Regions from separate parts of the Anaeromicrobium sediminis genome, predicted to be linked through region 3. Evidence: riboswitches for the same ligand, from Rfam matches in the RefSeq annotation. Region 3 holds a riboswitch; each other region holds the start of a gene.
What was found. A riboswitch is a leader RNA that binds a small molecule or an ion and turns the genes downstream of it on or off. The one in region 3 is predicted to bind cobalamin.

Region 1 (3,218 bases), on a different contig from region 3:
TCCCTATTATGGGAGAACTACCTATCATGTCAGTTATAATGTTATACCATTTAGTACTATTTCTGAGTATGCGTTTTTAAAATATGGTATAAGAAATACAATAATTAATATTGGGGGCAATATTGTAGCTTTTATGCCTTTAGGATTTTTATTACCACTAGCCTATAATAAGACTAATAATTATATAAAAATATTTATGTTAGCCCTAATAACTACTTGCAGTATTGAACTACTTCAATATATTTATAGGGTAGGCACTTGTGATATAGATGATATTATATTAAATCTGGTAGGAGCCATGTTAGGATATATATTAGTGAAAAAGATTAAAATATAGGGAGATAAGAATTGAATTTTTTAAAAAAGATATCGTAAGTGTTAAAAAAATCTCAAATAGAAAAATCAATCTAAATTTCCATTAAATAAGTATTTGCGAATTACAAAAAATTTGTTATAATGAATACAAGAAAAAGAAATATATCTGGGGTATTCGTGTAGCTCTTATTTTGAACCTACAGTTAAGAAACGGGAGTTCAAAATTTAGATGTGAAATTGACTTATGAGACCGAATCGGCAAGGACAAAGAAGTATCTGTGAGGGCACCCACCTATCGTTGAGATAGGTATCAAAATTAGAGTAGCGGTATTTTGGAATATTAAGAGAGGCATATGCCTCTCTTTTTTTACTTGTTAGGAAATTAAGTTTTACTTTATGGGTGAGTATTTTCCATATTAGATTCATCGAAGGTAAGCATATTTTTGTATGTAAAGTTAGCTGCTTCTATTATGTTAAAGGCCAATGCTGCACCAGAACCTTCTCCCAACTTCATATCTAAATTTAAAAGGGGCGATAAGGATAACTTATCTAAAACCAATTTAGATGCGGGTTCTGCAGACATATGGGATGGAATGGCATAATCTTTACAAAGGTTATTTAAACCATAGGCAATAATAAATGCCGCATAAGATATGAAACCATCTAATACAACAGGCATTCTTAAGCTAGCAGCTCCTAATATGGCTCCAGCCATGGCCCCTATCTCAAATCCTCCAACCTTAGCTAATATATCTATAGGATCATTTTTATCTGGCTTGTTAATTTTAATAGAATCCTTTATAACATTCATCTTTCTAAGGATACCTTCATTATCAAGGCCACAGCCCATACCCGTAATATTTTCAGGTAATAGATCAAAGAATACACTCATAATTGCTGTTGATGGAGTAGTATTACATATACCCATTTCTCCGATACCAATTACTTTGTATCCCTTTTCCTTAGCTAAAGTAGCATATTTAATTCCTATCTCTAAAGACTTTATGGCTTCATCATAGGCCATGGCAGGTCCTATTCTCATATTATCAGTAGACTTTCTGATTTTTTCATTAAAAACTCCAGTAATTTCTTCATCGCAATTTATGCCCACATCTATGGCCCAAACATGGGAATTTGTAAAATTACATAGGGTAGATACTCCATTACCTCCACCTACAAAGTTGGCAAATTGTTGCTGTGTAACCACCTGTTTACAAGGAGATACATTTTCCTCATAAACTCCATGATCAGCTCCAAAACCTAAAATTAATTTATTGGAAGTATCATAGTAATTATTTTCATAAATTCCAGATAACTGAATAGCTATAGTTTCTAATTTACCCAAACTATCTAAAGGCTTAATAAGAAGGTCTAGTCTTTCCTTAGCTAAATCCATATGGTTTTTACTAAGTGGTGTAATTGATTTAATAGTTTCTTGTAATTTTTTCATCTTTCAAAATTCCCCTTTAAGATTATATTTGTGTTTTTAGGCAATTAAAAAAGCCCATACTCCCAGTGGGAATATGAACTTTGCCGTCATTCACATTTTAAAATTTTAAGGCAGGTCTCCTGACTAAGAATCATAGAAATATTAAGCCTTCCCAGTAGTCTAGTGGCATATTTAACATTTCTCATCATTACAGTGGTGGGTCCGTGAAGGAATTTAACCTTCTTCCCTATTCTCCTAAAAATTAGGCACCTTAAAATTTTAGCTTATTAATTTCTCATATTTATGATAATATATTTTTAGAGATTTATCAACAATATAATTTTTTTTGGAATATTGAGCTTAAATGAAAGGCATTTAAACAAGGACTAGGAGAATCAATAGATGAACAAAAAAATCATAAGGTTTAGTTATAGTAGTTTAGTATTTGCAGTAATAATGATAATTTTAATAGGAAGCCTATGTGTAAATAAAAGTATGAGAATTAGCTATTATAGAGTCATATTTCCTATTGTGAATGGATTCTTTTTAGCATATATATTAGACCCATTTGTAGTTTTTTTCGAAAGAAAATTTAATATGAAAAGAAATATGAGTGTGTTTATAGCCGTTTTTATTGTCACATTAATTGTTATCTTGCTAGGAACTTTGGTAGTACACAATGTAATAAATAGTATAATAAACTTTTTAGAAACATTGCCACATTCTAGCAATCTAACTACTGGGATGATTACAGATAGAATAATAAATAAAATAGGTATTAACCGTATAGATGATTTAGATAAAAATACTATAGCTATTATAAGAAATAGTATTAATAAGGGAATATCGAGTATTAAATATGTACCAAAGAGCTTTGGCAATTTTCAAGGAACTATTTTTGGTATTTGTAAAAAAATAATAAGTTGTCTATTAGGAGTGTATATATTATTAGACAAAAAATTACTAATTGCCAGGGCAAAACGTATGCTATATGCCTTTACTAGTAATGAAAGAGCGGATTATATAGTTTATATAATTAATAAGGGCAATGATATATTTTCTAATTTTGTAGTTGGAAAAGTAATTGATTCAGCAATTATTGGATTAATTTGCTTTGTTATATTAATAATGGTAAAGTGTCCATACGCCTTATTAATATCCTTAGTTGTGGGAACTACTAATGTACTTCCATTTGTGGGACCTATAATAGGAGGTGTTGTGGCTGTGATTATAACTTTGATTGCAAGTCCTAAAATGACTCTAGTAGTAGGTCTAATAATTGCACTACTTCAGCAGTTTGATGGAGCCATATTAGGTCCTAAGATATTAGGAGATAAGATTGGGGTAGGAGCATTTTGGATAATAGTGGCTATAACCCTGTCAGGTGCCGTAGGAGGAGTTGTAGGCATGTTCTTTGGAGTTCCTATGGTAGTTCTAATCAAAAATTTAGTGGAAGAACATGTAAACAGAAGAC
Region 2 (3,218 bases), on a different contig from region 3:
GGATAACCCCAAGAGTGTAATTACTCCTAAAAGTGCATTGGGCAAAATATGTTTAATAATTATTTCACTTTCTCTTATGCCCCTAGCTCTAGCACCTATCACGTAGTCTTGTGTGTATTCTTCCAATATAGCTGCCCTAATTTGTCTTATATACCTTCCCATCAAGGGGATTGATAAGGTCAAAGCTGGTAAAATTACACTTTTTAGAGAGTATTGATCTGTTATCTTAAACCAATGAAGCTTTACAACAAATATATAAATCAATATAAGCCCTAACCAAAAAGCTGGAATTGATATTCCTACAAAAGAAATTCCTCTTATAATATAATCTAATAGTTTATTCTTTTTAATCGCCGATAAGATACCTAAGGTTAGTGAAAAAGCAATCAAAAATAATAATGCAACAACTGCTAATCTTACAGTCATTGAAATTCTTTGTGATAAAATATCTGCAACTGATTCCCTAGTGGAGTAGGAATATCCCAAGTCCCCAGTTAGCAAATCCTTAAGCCAATTTCCATACTGAACTATAAAAGGATCATTCAGTCCCATTTCCTCCCTTGTCTTTTCTAGTAATTCTTTTGTAGGAATAATATCATGAGATGTAAGCATCATCTCAGCTGGATCACTAGGGCTAATATAGGTAAGACTAAAGGTCAAAAATGATGCCAAGAGCATAACAATTAAAAGTTGTAGAATTCTTCTAAATAAATAACTTTTCATAATATCAACCCACCACTTAATTATTTTCAATAATAAATACTTTATTTAATAACTGTTTTTTGTATAAAAAAAGAATCACACTTCTAGTAAGACTAAATAGTATAAATGCAAGCCATAAGCCATGATTTTTATACTCTGGTATAGCAGTAAAATATCCAGTAATAAATACTAGTAGTGATATAACCATTGAATTTCTAATAGGAGCCGTATAGGTACTCCCAGTGAAAATTCCATAATAGACCATTCCGATACCGATGACAAAAGGGAATACCGCTAACCATATAACATATTCCTTACATAGAGAAATAACATCCTCTAAATTTGTAAAGATACTTATAATATGATCTTTAAAAAGTATAATAAAAGCAGACAAAATTATGCTTAGTACTACCGTACACACATTTGAAATAGATATCACGTCTTTATATTCTTTTACATTATTCTCCCCAACACATTTACCAGCAAAAATACTTGAGGCATTAGACAGCCCATCATATATATAGGATATAATATATTGTATTTGATATAATACTGCATTAGCTGCCAGTATAACTGTTCCTAACTCAGTACCCTTAGCGATAAACATATTAGTCATGATTAAAAGGCAAACTGTTCTTATCATAAGGTCAGCATTCACCCCCATTATTTTTTTGATTGCAACCTTATCTAAAAGTTCACTTTTATAATTTAATATTTTAAACATGTTTATCTTTGTGGATATAATATAGTTTCCTATTATAAATCCATAAAACTGAGAAATAAGTGTAGCATAGGCTACGCCTGCTATACCCATCTTCAGAAACATTACAAAAACTATATCTAGGATAATGTTTAGAACATTTGTAGAAACTTGTAAAAACAATGTTTCCTTTACATATTTTCTTCCCATCAACCACCCTAGATTTACATATCCTATAAGGACACAGGGAGCACCCCAAATGAGTATCTTAAAATACGTAATAGCATGAATGACAACATCAGGTTCTGGATTATATATGTACATAGCTATATTTCTAATAAAAACTTGTAATATAATAAACACACTACTTATAATAAGTGCTATCAAAACGGGTCTAAAATAAGCATAATAACTATCTTTTTCATGCTGGCTACCTAGTGACTGTGCAGAAAATCCCGAAGTACTAACTCTTAAAAATCCAAATAGCCAATACAAGGTATTAAATATAACCGCTCCAATTGCAACTCCTCCAATGTATGATGGATGCTCTAGTCTGCCAATGACAGCCGTATCTACTGCCCCTAAAAGAGGTTGGGTTACAGTGGATATAATAAAAGGTATTGCCAGAGATAAATATTCTTTATAGTTCATAGATTTCCTCACAATTTATAATGTTATTTTTATTAGGCCTATAACCCTTAAGCACATTAAACCTAAGTTCTCAAAAAGCCTATTGATGTAAGTCTAAAATGTACTTTAGAATGGTTTTTAAAATCACCCTTTTTAGCTTTATATACTTAAGTTTCATCATGGTGATTTTCCATAAAGATAATTAGTGAAAATAATAAAGTCTCTTAGCAAACGCTAAGAGACTCTTTTCCCATCTAAAAAAGTAACTTTAAAATAACTAGACCGAAATTTATCCCCTTTCGTCTAACCTTATTATCATTTAAGGCAGGTCTCCTGACTTGTAGTTCAATCTCATTCTACCCTTCCCAGATATTTATCCAGTGGCGTTTTAGAATTCGTCCCTACTTACAGTGGTGGGTCCGTGTCGGATTTTCACCGACTTCCCTATTCTCCTTTTCTTACAAGGCACCTTAACATAAGTATTTAATTTTAGATATTATCAGAGTAGTCCTTCTAGAAGATTCATCTTTTAGAGTAATCCACCCAAATTCCTTTTTCATAAATTACTTTAATACATATTTAAATATTCCATTTATAATTATATAAATGTTATATCCAAAATGCAATAGAATTTATCTGTTCTCTTATTCAAATAATAAATCCTTATTCCATAGCCACCACTTAAGTACATCTGTACAGCTTTTAATTTAAACTCTTTTGAGTATTTATTTATCTTTTATTAATTTCTTGACTAAATTAATAAAAGATAGCATTGATTTTAATCAGTGCTACCTTTCTATCATACATAATATTCTCTAGAAGTTTGTTGTTAAATTACTTCTTTGTATCAATTATATTTTGTATTAGAGCTTTACATTTTCCACAATCAGTTCCTGCTCCTGTTACTTCTCCAACTTTTTCAACTGTATCTGCCCCATCTTTAACTGCATCAACTACGGCTTCCATAGAAACCATTTTGCACCCACAGGCTAATGCTAATATTTTTTTTATATCTTTAATACAATTACCGCAACCTGTTCCTGCTCCTGTAATTTCTTGTATTTCCTCTATAGTACGAGCACCACCAACCATTGCTTTCCTAATATCACCATAACTCACTTGTTTACAGTGGCAAATAATTCTATTTACAGGTATAAGAACAGCCGTTACATAAAGATCTCCATCA
Region 3 (3,218 bases):
TTTGGTAAGGAAGTCTTTTATTTAATAAATTATTTTTTGCCAATATACCATCTAATTCTTCACCTACAGAGGCACCCGTATACAAATTGATTTTAATATTTTCACCCGTTTCTTTTACTAAGTCTGCCAATGCCATAGGTACTGCTTTAGGATATCCAGAAGGAGTAAAACCACTTGTGGCCACATTCATTCCGTCTTTAATTAACATAGCAGCTTCCTTAGGGGAACAGACCCTATCTAGTAAATCTTTATTTCTAATTCTATCTAAACACATAACATATCCTCCTAAAATTTTAATATTGTAGAATCAATAGGTCGTTTCAATTAAGGTCTATTTTATATAACAGTTCTTTGTAATAAAATGGTGAATATTATCATTCCAAATAGAGCAAAGGGATAACTGGCCCCATAGCCTGTTGCCACATAATCACTATCAGATGAATCGATAGCTGCCCCAAGTCCAGGCGTACTTGTCATTCCTCCGCATATTGCACCTGATAGCATAATCCAATTTATTTTAAGGACATATCGTCCTATTAAGAATCCAATAAGAACTGCAAACAAAGAACATAAAAGGGCAACAAATAGTAAGATAAATCCCTCACCCCTAATATTAGTTAAAGTAGAATAACCATATCTAAGGCCTACAATAGATAAAAATATGGATAGGGTTAGATCTCTTATGGCACTTAGAATTTTAGTGTCCATTCTAAAATTCATGAAACCTATTTTTCCTATATGGCCTAGTAGTAGGGCAGAGACTAATACTCCACCTGTAGAGCCTAAACTAAAATAATTGATTGCAGGTCCTAAATAAATTTTTATTTGTCCTATAAAAAAACCTACTATACATACAAATAAAAAGGGCAGTATTTCAAAATTAAGATTGTCTAAATCTATCTTTTCTTTTTCATTATCCATTTCACGTATGAAAGAAATTTTCTCCTTTTCAACGTCAATTTTAAATATTATAGGTAAAAGCTGCATAGAGAATATAACTACTATTACTCCAGGAATATAGCCAACTGCATATCCAAGGCCTACCATGGATTCTGTACCTTTTCCTAAAGCTGAAACGGATTCAAGGGCGGCAGCTAATCCAGGAGAGCTTGTTAATGCACCCACATAAACACCAGATAATGCAAAAATATTTATATTTTTATTTAAAAGAGAAACAATATAACAGCTAAGGGCTCCTGTAAGGGTAATTAGGAAACCTAGTAGCATAAATTTAAAACCATATTTTTTTACTACCTTACCTATATCTGTGGAAGCTAAAAGACCTACAGATGCAATGAAGCAGATTAGGGTAAATAAAAATAATTCCTTTGGAACTAATCCATTTGAAAGTATTTTTTGTGCATAAGCAGGCATTGATGAATCATTAGTATATGGAATTACATATTTCTTGTAAGTAAACCATCCAATAAAGAGTCCTGTGAACAATCCACCTGAATTGCCTAGTTTGATTCTCTTGTATTGAAATTTACCTATAATTAGACCCGATATGACAGACATAAATATTAGTACAAATGGATCCGTGACGAATTTTACGTAATCAAAATTCATAAAAACATATCCTCCTTAATAAAATGAAATAAAAAAATCTCCCTTATCACAAGAGAGATTAGTTACAAATAGGTAGTGAAAATAGGCATGGCTATTTTACATAAGACCTTATCATAACACCTCCTCATCCTCGTGAGTAATTACGGCGTTTATCTTTATGGCAGGTCTCCTGACTTAAGATCATCATAAACCTATACCTTCCCATTTTTAAATAAAAACAGTGGTATAACATAGGTTTACTCCCTATTACAGTGGCGGGACCGTGTTGGATTTTCACCAAACTTCCCTTTTAAATTTTTAGCCTGTAATTAAAAGACTAAAAATACCATAAAGTTCCGTATAGAATTGTTTAAAGTGATTGTATAACAAGAAATATGAAAATGTCAACAAAGATTCAATATTTGTAATATTCTTTCTTATGGCACGAAAGTTGTCTTTTTGTGCTAAATTCTTGTAAGTGAGTAATTAGAAGTTATAAGAGGTGTTTTCATAAAAAGTAAAAACTTAAAAAGTTAGATAATTATCAAACATAAAGTGGAACATTAATTATAATATTTCATTTTTTATGTAGATTAAGTGTTCCATAGATAGGGCTTGTATCATATATATGTATTAACCAGTAAGGAGTGTGTTTGCATGTATTATGATTTTTCAGTGGATACAAGTGACAGAAAGAATTATTTTTATTTATATAAAGAGGATTCTATTAGAAAAGGCATATACTTAGGTCCCATAATTGGACAAGGGTATATGGGAGAAATATATGTGGAGTTTCATAAAGTTAAAGTTAAGGATAAAGTTAATGAAGAACTTTATTATTTAACATTAGATTGTTCAGATAAACTCATAAGTAAATATTTATTTATTAGTTCAGAGGTAAATGATGTATTTAATATAGGTCATAAAGTTAAAGTTAATCTTAAAGTTAATGATGAAGTTGAAATATACCTTTATTCTCATGATGGACTTAAAGTAAATGAGCATGTAGTTAAAGTTAAATTTAAAGTTCAACATGAAGATGAAAAGTTTTCATTAAAGTATAACTTTTGCCCTAATGCCCACAAGTAGGTTGAATAAGCCTTATGTGGGTATTATTTTGCTTAAAAGAGGAAAAATAAGAAAAAATTAGAATATAGAAAGTAACTATATAAAACAGAGGTGAAAGTATGAGACTAGAGGAAAGAATTACTGATCTTAAAGAGGACATAATTAAAAGTACCCAAGAAATAATTAGGATTAAAAGTGTAAAGGCAGAACCAGACGGGGACATGCCCTTTGGTAAAGGGGTAAATGATTGTTTAAATTATGCCCTTAGTTTATGTGAGAGTTTTGGATTTAAAACTAAGAATGTGGACAACTATGCAGGTTATGGGGAAATTGGTGAAGGTAGTGAAATGATAGGAATACTAGTTCACTTAGATGTGGTACCAGAAGGAGATAACTGGACATATCCTCCATATGAGGCTAAAATTCATGATGATAAAATCTATGGACGTGGAACTATAGATGACAAGGGGCCTGCCATAAGTGCCATATATGCCATGAAAGCCATTAAAGATAGTGGTATTCCACTGAATAAGAGAATTAGAATAATATTTGGTACAGATGAAGAAAGTGGATGGGAAGGAATTAACTATTATCTAGAAAGG
Region 4 (3,218 bases), on a different contig from region 3:
GCTCTTTCTTATTAACCATATAAAAAATGGTGCTCCTAACAATGCGGTAATTACTCCAATGGGTATTTCTTCAGGTCTAGCTATCATCCTAGCCAAAATATCTGCCCAAATAAGTAGAATCGGTCCTAATAAAAGAGATAGTGTAGATACTCTTTTATGATCTGCCCCTACTAATGTTCTGCATATATGAGGAACTATAAGTCCTACAAACCCTATAACACCTGTTATTGATACCACAAATCCGGTTAGTATACTTCCTAAACAAAGAATCATATTTTTTAAAAATTTTGTATCTACCCCTAAAGTAATTGCCACTCCTTCTCCTAACAATAAACTATTTAAGCCTCTTGAAAATATAATTAGAAACACATAGGAAATTAGTAGCCAAGCAGAAGGCCATAATAAATTGCCCCATTTAGCTCCACCTAAACTTCCTGTCATCCAAAATAATGCCTCATGAACCTTTGAATAATCTTGTGCTGTAAATATTAAAAAGCTCGTTATACTTGAAAAAAGAGCAGCTATTGATACACCTGTTAGTACTAGACGTGTTGAAGAAAAAACACCATTTTGTCTAGATAGTATAAAAACTAATAAACTTGCTAGTAATGCCCCAATAAAGGCTCCTATGGAAACATTCTGTATTCCAAATATGCTAGAACCTCCAAATATAATTATCATTACAGCTCCAGTAGATGCTCCTGATGATATACCTAAAATATAAGGGTTAGCTAATGGATTTTTAGTTAAAGCTTGCATCATTATACCACAAAGTGAAAGGCCTGCTCCAGCAATTATAGCTAACAAAGTCCTAGGAAACCTCAAATTCCAAACAATACTTTCTGTGGTTTTTTTCCAAGTACATTGAAAAATCTCTTTGAAAAACAACTTACTAGCTATAATTTTCCATACTTCTTTAAAATCTAAGGTTATAGGCCCTAAACTAATTGAAGCTATTATGGATGCTATAAGGCCTACACTTAAAGTTATACATAATATTGTAAAATATAGTTTTTTCTCAAAAATCTTCATCTTACTCAAACTTTTCTGGATAGAATCCCTTTACAAGTTCTTCTATGGCTTTTGTATTTCTAATACCAGGTGACATATCTGCAAGGCTTACTTTTACAAATCTCTCTTCTTTTATAGCTTTTATATGCTGTAAAGCCGGATGTTCTTTTAAGAAGTTTAATTTTGCATCATAATCTGTATCTCCATAATCAACTATTACGATCACCTCAGGATTTTTTTCAACTACTTCTTCCCAGGATACAGTTGCATAGCCCTTGTTAATATGATCAAATATATTTTTTCCCTTTGATTGTCTTATAATATCTCCACTAATTCCTCCACCAGCTACAACAAAAGGTTCCTTTTCACCAGAATCATAAACAAAAACTTTTACCATTTCCTCTTCTGAAATATCCCCTATTTTGTCTTGAATCCCTTTTATTTCTGTTTTCATTTTTTTAATTACTTCCTCAGCCTTTTCTTCTACTGCAAATATTTTTCCTAAATCTCTAAAATCTTTATAAACTCCTTCTAATGAACCACTACCGCCTATGGATGTGGCTAAATATGGATTTATTCCGTTATCCATCATATCAGTAGCTGAAGCTACTCTCTTTTCATTAAAAGCTGATTCCCATCCAGATACAAAGTCTGGTCCTACAGAAAATAGCACTTCTTTAGAAGGATATTTATCAGAAAGAACAGGTATACTTTCGTAAGCCTCTTTAAATTCTGGATAAATTTCATTATCCATAAAAGCTGTTCCTACCATTTTATCTTCAAGACCTAGAGCTAAAAGCATTTCTGTCATAAACTGAGATAATGTAACAGCTCTTTCAGGAGCTTTTTCAAATGTTATCTCATAATTTTCACCGTAAATTTCATAGTTAAATGTTATAGGTTCATATTCCCTTGTTTCCTTTGTCTCTTCAATTTTCACATCTTCATTTACAGCTTTTGTAGTTTCATCCTTTGTACACCCAGTAAATGAAAATATTAAAACAAATACTAGAAGTAAAGATATTTTTTTCATTTGTGTCCTCCTTTTTTATGTTTGTATTTTAAATAATGTAACCATGTACCATCATATTAAATCTTTTAACTTTAATAAAAGTAATCCCAGTAAGATACTAGAGAAAAAAATAAAGCCTCCGCAAAAACGGAGGCACAGCGTATCTCTATTAACTTAAAAAACTTTATCAAAATAAAAGATAATATCTTTCAAATAGTTCTACTCTATGGTCTTACTTCCCTCCGAAGTTCCATATACAGCTTTAGGCAGGTCTCCTGGCTCACGGGTCATTCTCTACCATCCTTCCCAGATTAATCCAGTGGATTTGGCTTTGTCTCCGTATACAGTAGCGGGGGCTGCAGTGGATTTTCACCACTTTCCCTATTAAACCTTATATTGGTACCCAAAACAAGATATTCAATTGTTATAATTGGATCAATACAATTATAACAATTGCTTTTACAAATTTCAACATTATAAAATGCATTTTAGACTTAATATGTATTCAGATATGGAATATATAGTAGATATTATTAAAGAAGGTAAGATAATATCTATAGTTGAAGATGTTGTAGGTGATATTCAATTTTTAAAAATTATAGTTTTATTTTGTACACTTAGAAGTACAGACTCCGACTATATACCGTAACCCTTAGTTTGAGTAAAAACCACGCTCAACTATCCCCGTTATCTAACTACCTATCATTCCGATTATTGTCCCAATCATTATACCTATTAATATACTTATTATTGTGACTTTTGTTTTCTTAATTTCCCGCATAACTTTTCTTCTTTTAATTTTTTTCATATGTATTTCTCCTCTTTCATATTCCAATTTTTACCTCGTTAAAGTTATTATATTCAAACATGTGGCAATACTTGTCTATAATTTCATTTATTTTTGTAAAATAACCATATTAAATAAGAAAACCATCATTAAGTCAAATCATACTCATTATTGCATCATCTATCTCATTGGTACTGTATCCAGCATAATCCAACGCATCAAATATATCTCCATCAGGTGCATTATAGACTTCCTTTATGCCGTGTGCCACTTCTTCCGCTGTGTATTCTGCCTCTCTCATGGCCTTTGCTACTTCCTCAGCAGTTGCATCAAAGATATTTTTTAGCCCTTGTACTACTTTTTTTAAAGCTTTTTTTGAATATTTCATTCCTTTTGTTCCTCCCTTGC

Region 1: another riboswitch for cobalamin. It lies ahead of cobT (nicotinate-nucleotide--dimethylbenzimidazole phosphoribosyltransferase); the one in region 3 lies ahead of CCE28_RS14210 (aspartate-alanine antiporter-like transporter).
Region 2: another riboswitch for cobalamin. It lies ahead of CCE28_RS07140 (MATE family efflux transporter); the one in region 3 lies ahead of CCE28_RS14210 (aspartate-alanine antiporter-like transporter).
Region 4: another riboswitch for cobalamin. It lies ahead of CCE28_RS21150 (ABC transporter substrate-binding protein); the one in region 3 lies ahead of CCE28_RS14210 (aspartate-alanine antiporter-like transporter).

Annotation. Positions count from the first base shown of each region.
Region 1 is NZ_NIBG01000007.1:121,495-124,712, reverse strand. It holds gene CCE28_RS09935 (VanZ family protein) at 1-337, shown strand, start outside; RNA gene ssrS (6S RNA) at 476-658, shown strand; gene cobT (nicotinate-nucleotide--dimethylbenzimidazole phosphoribosyltransferase) at 710-1,765, opposite strand; cobalamin riboswitch at 1,858-2,033, opposite strand; gene CCE28_RS09920 (AI-2E family transporter) at 2,147-3,218, shown strand, end outside.
Region 2 is NZ_NIBG01000004.1:191,854-195,071, forward strand. It holds gene nikB (nickel ABC transporter permease) at 1-723, opposite strand, end outside; gene CCE28_RS07140 (MATE family efflux transporter) at 740-2,053, opposite strand; cobalamin riboswitch at 2,339-2,520, opposite strand; gene CCE28_RS07145 ((2Fe-2S)-binding protein) at 2,867-3,218, opposite strand, start outside.
Region 3 is NZ_NIBG01000013.1:44,935-48,152, reverse strand. It holds gene CCE28_RS14215 (acetyl-CoA hydrolase/transferase family protein) at 1-274, opposite strand, end outside; gene CCE28_RS14210 (aspartate-alanine antiporter-like transporter) at 337-1,569, opposite strand; cobalamin riboswitch at 1,712-1,914, opposite strand; gene CCE28_RS14205 (hypothetical protein) at 2,206-2,637, shown strand; gene pepV (dipeptidase PepV) at 2,736-3,218, shown strand, end outside.
Region 4 is NZ_NIBG01000037.1:5,565-8,782, reverse strand. It holds gene CCE28_RS21155 (FecCD family ABC transporter permease) at 1-1,032, opposite strand, end outside; gene CCE28_RS21150 (ABC transporter substrate-binding protein) at 1,034-2,044, opposite strand; cobalamin riboswitch at 2,272-2,445, opposite strand; gene CCE28_RS22415 (hypothetical protein) at 2,523-2,672, shown strand; gene CCE28_RS21145 (hypothetical protein) at 2,965-3,198, opposite strand.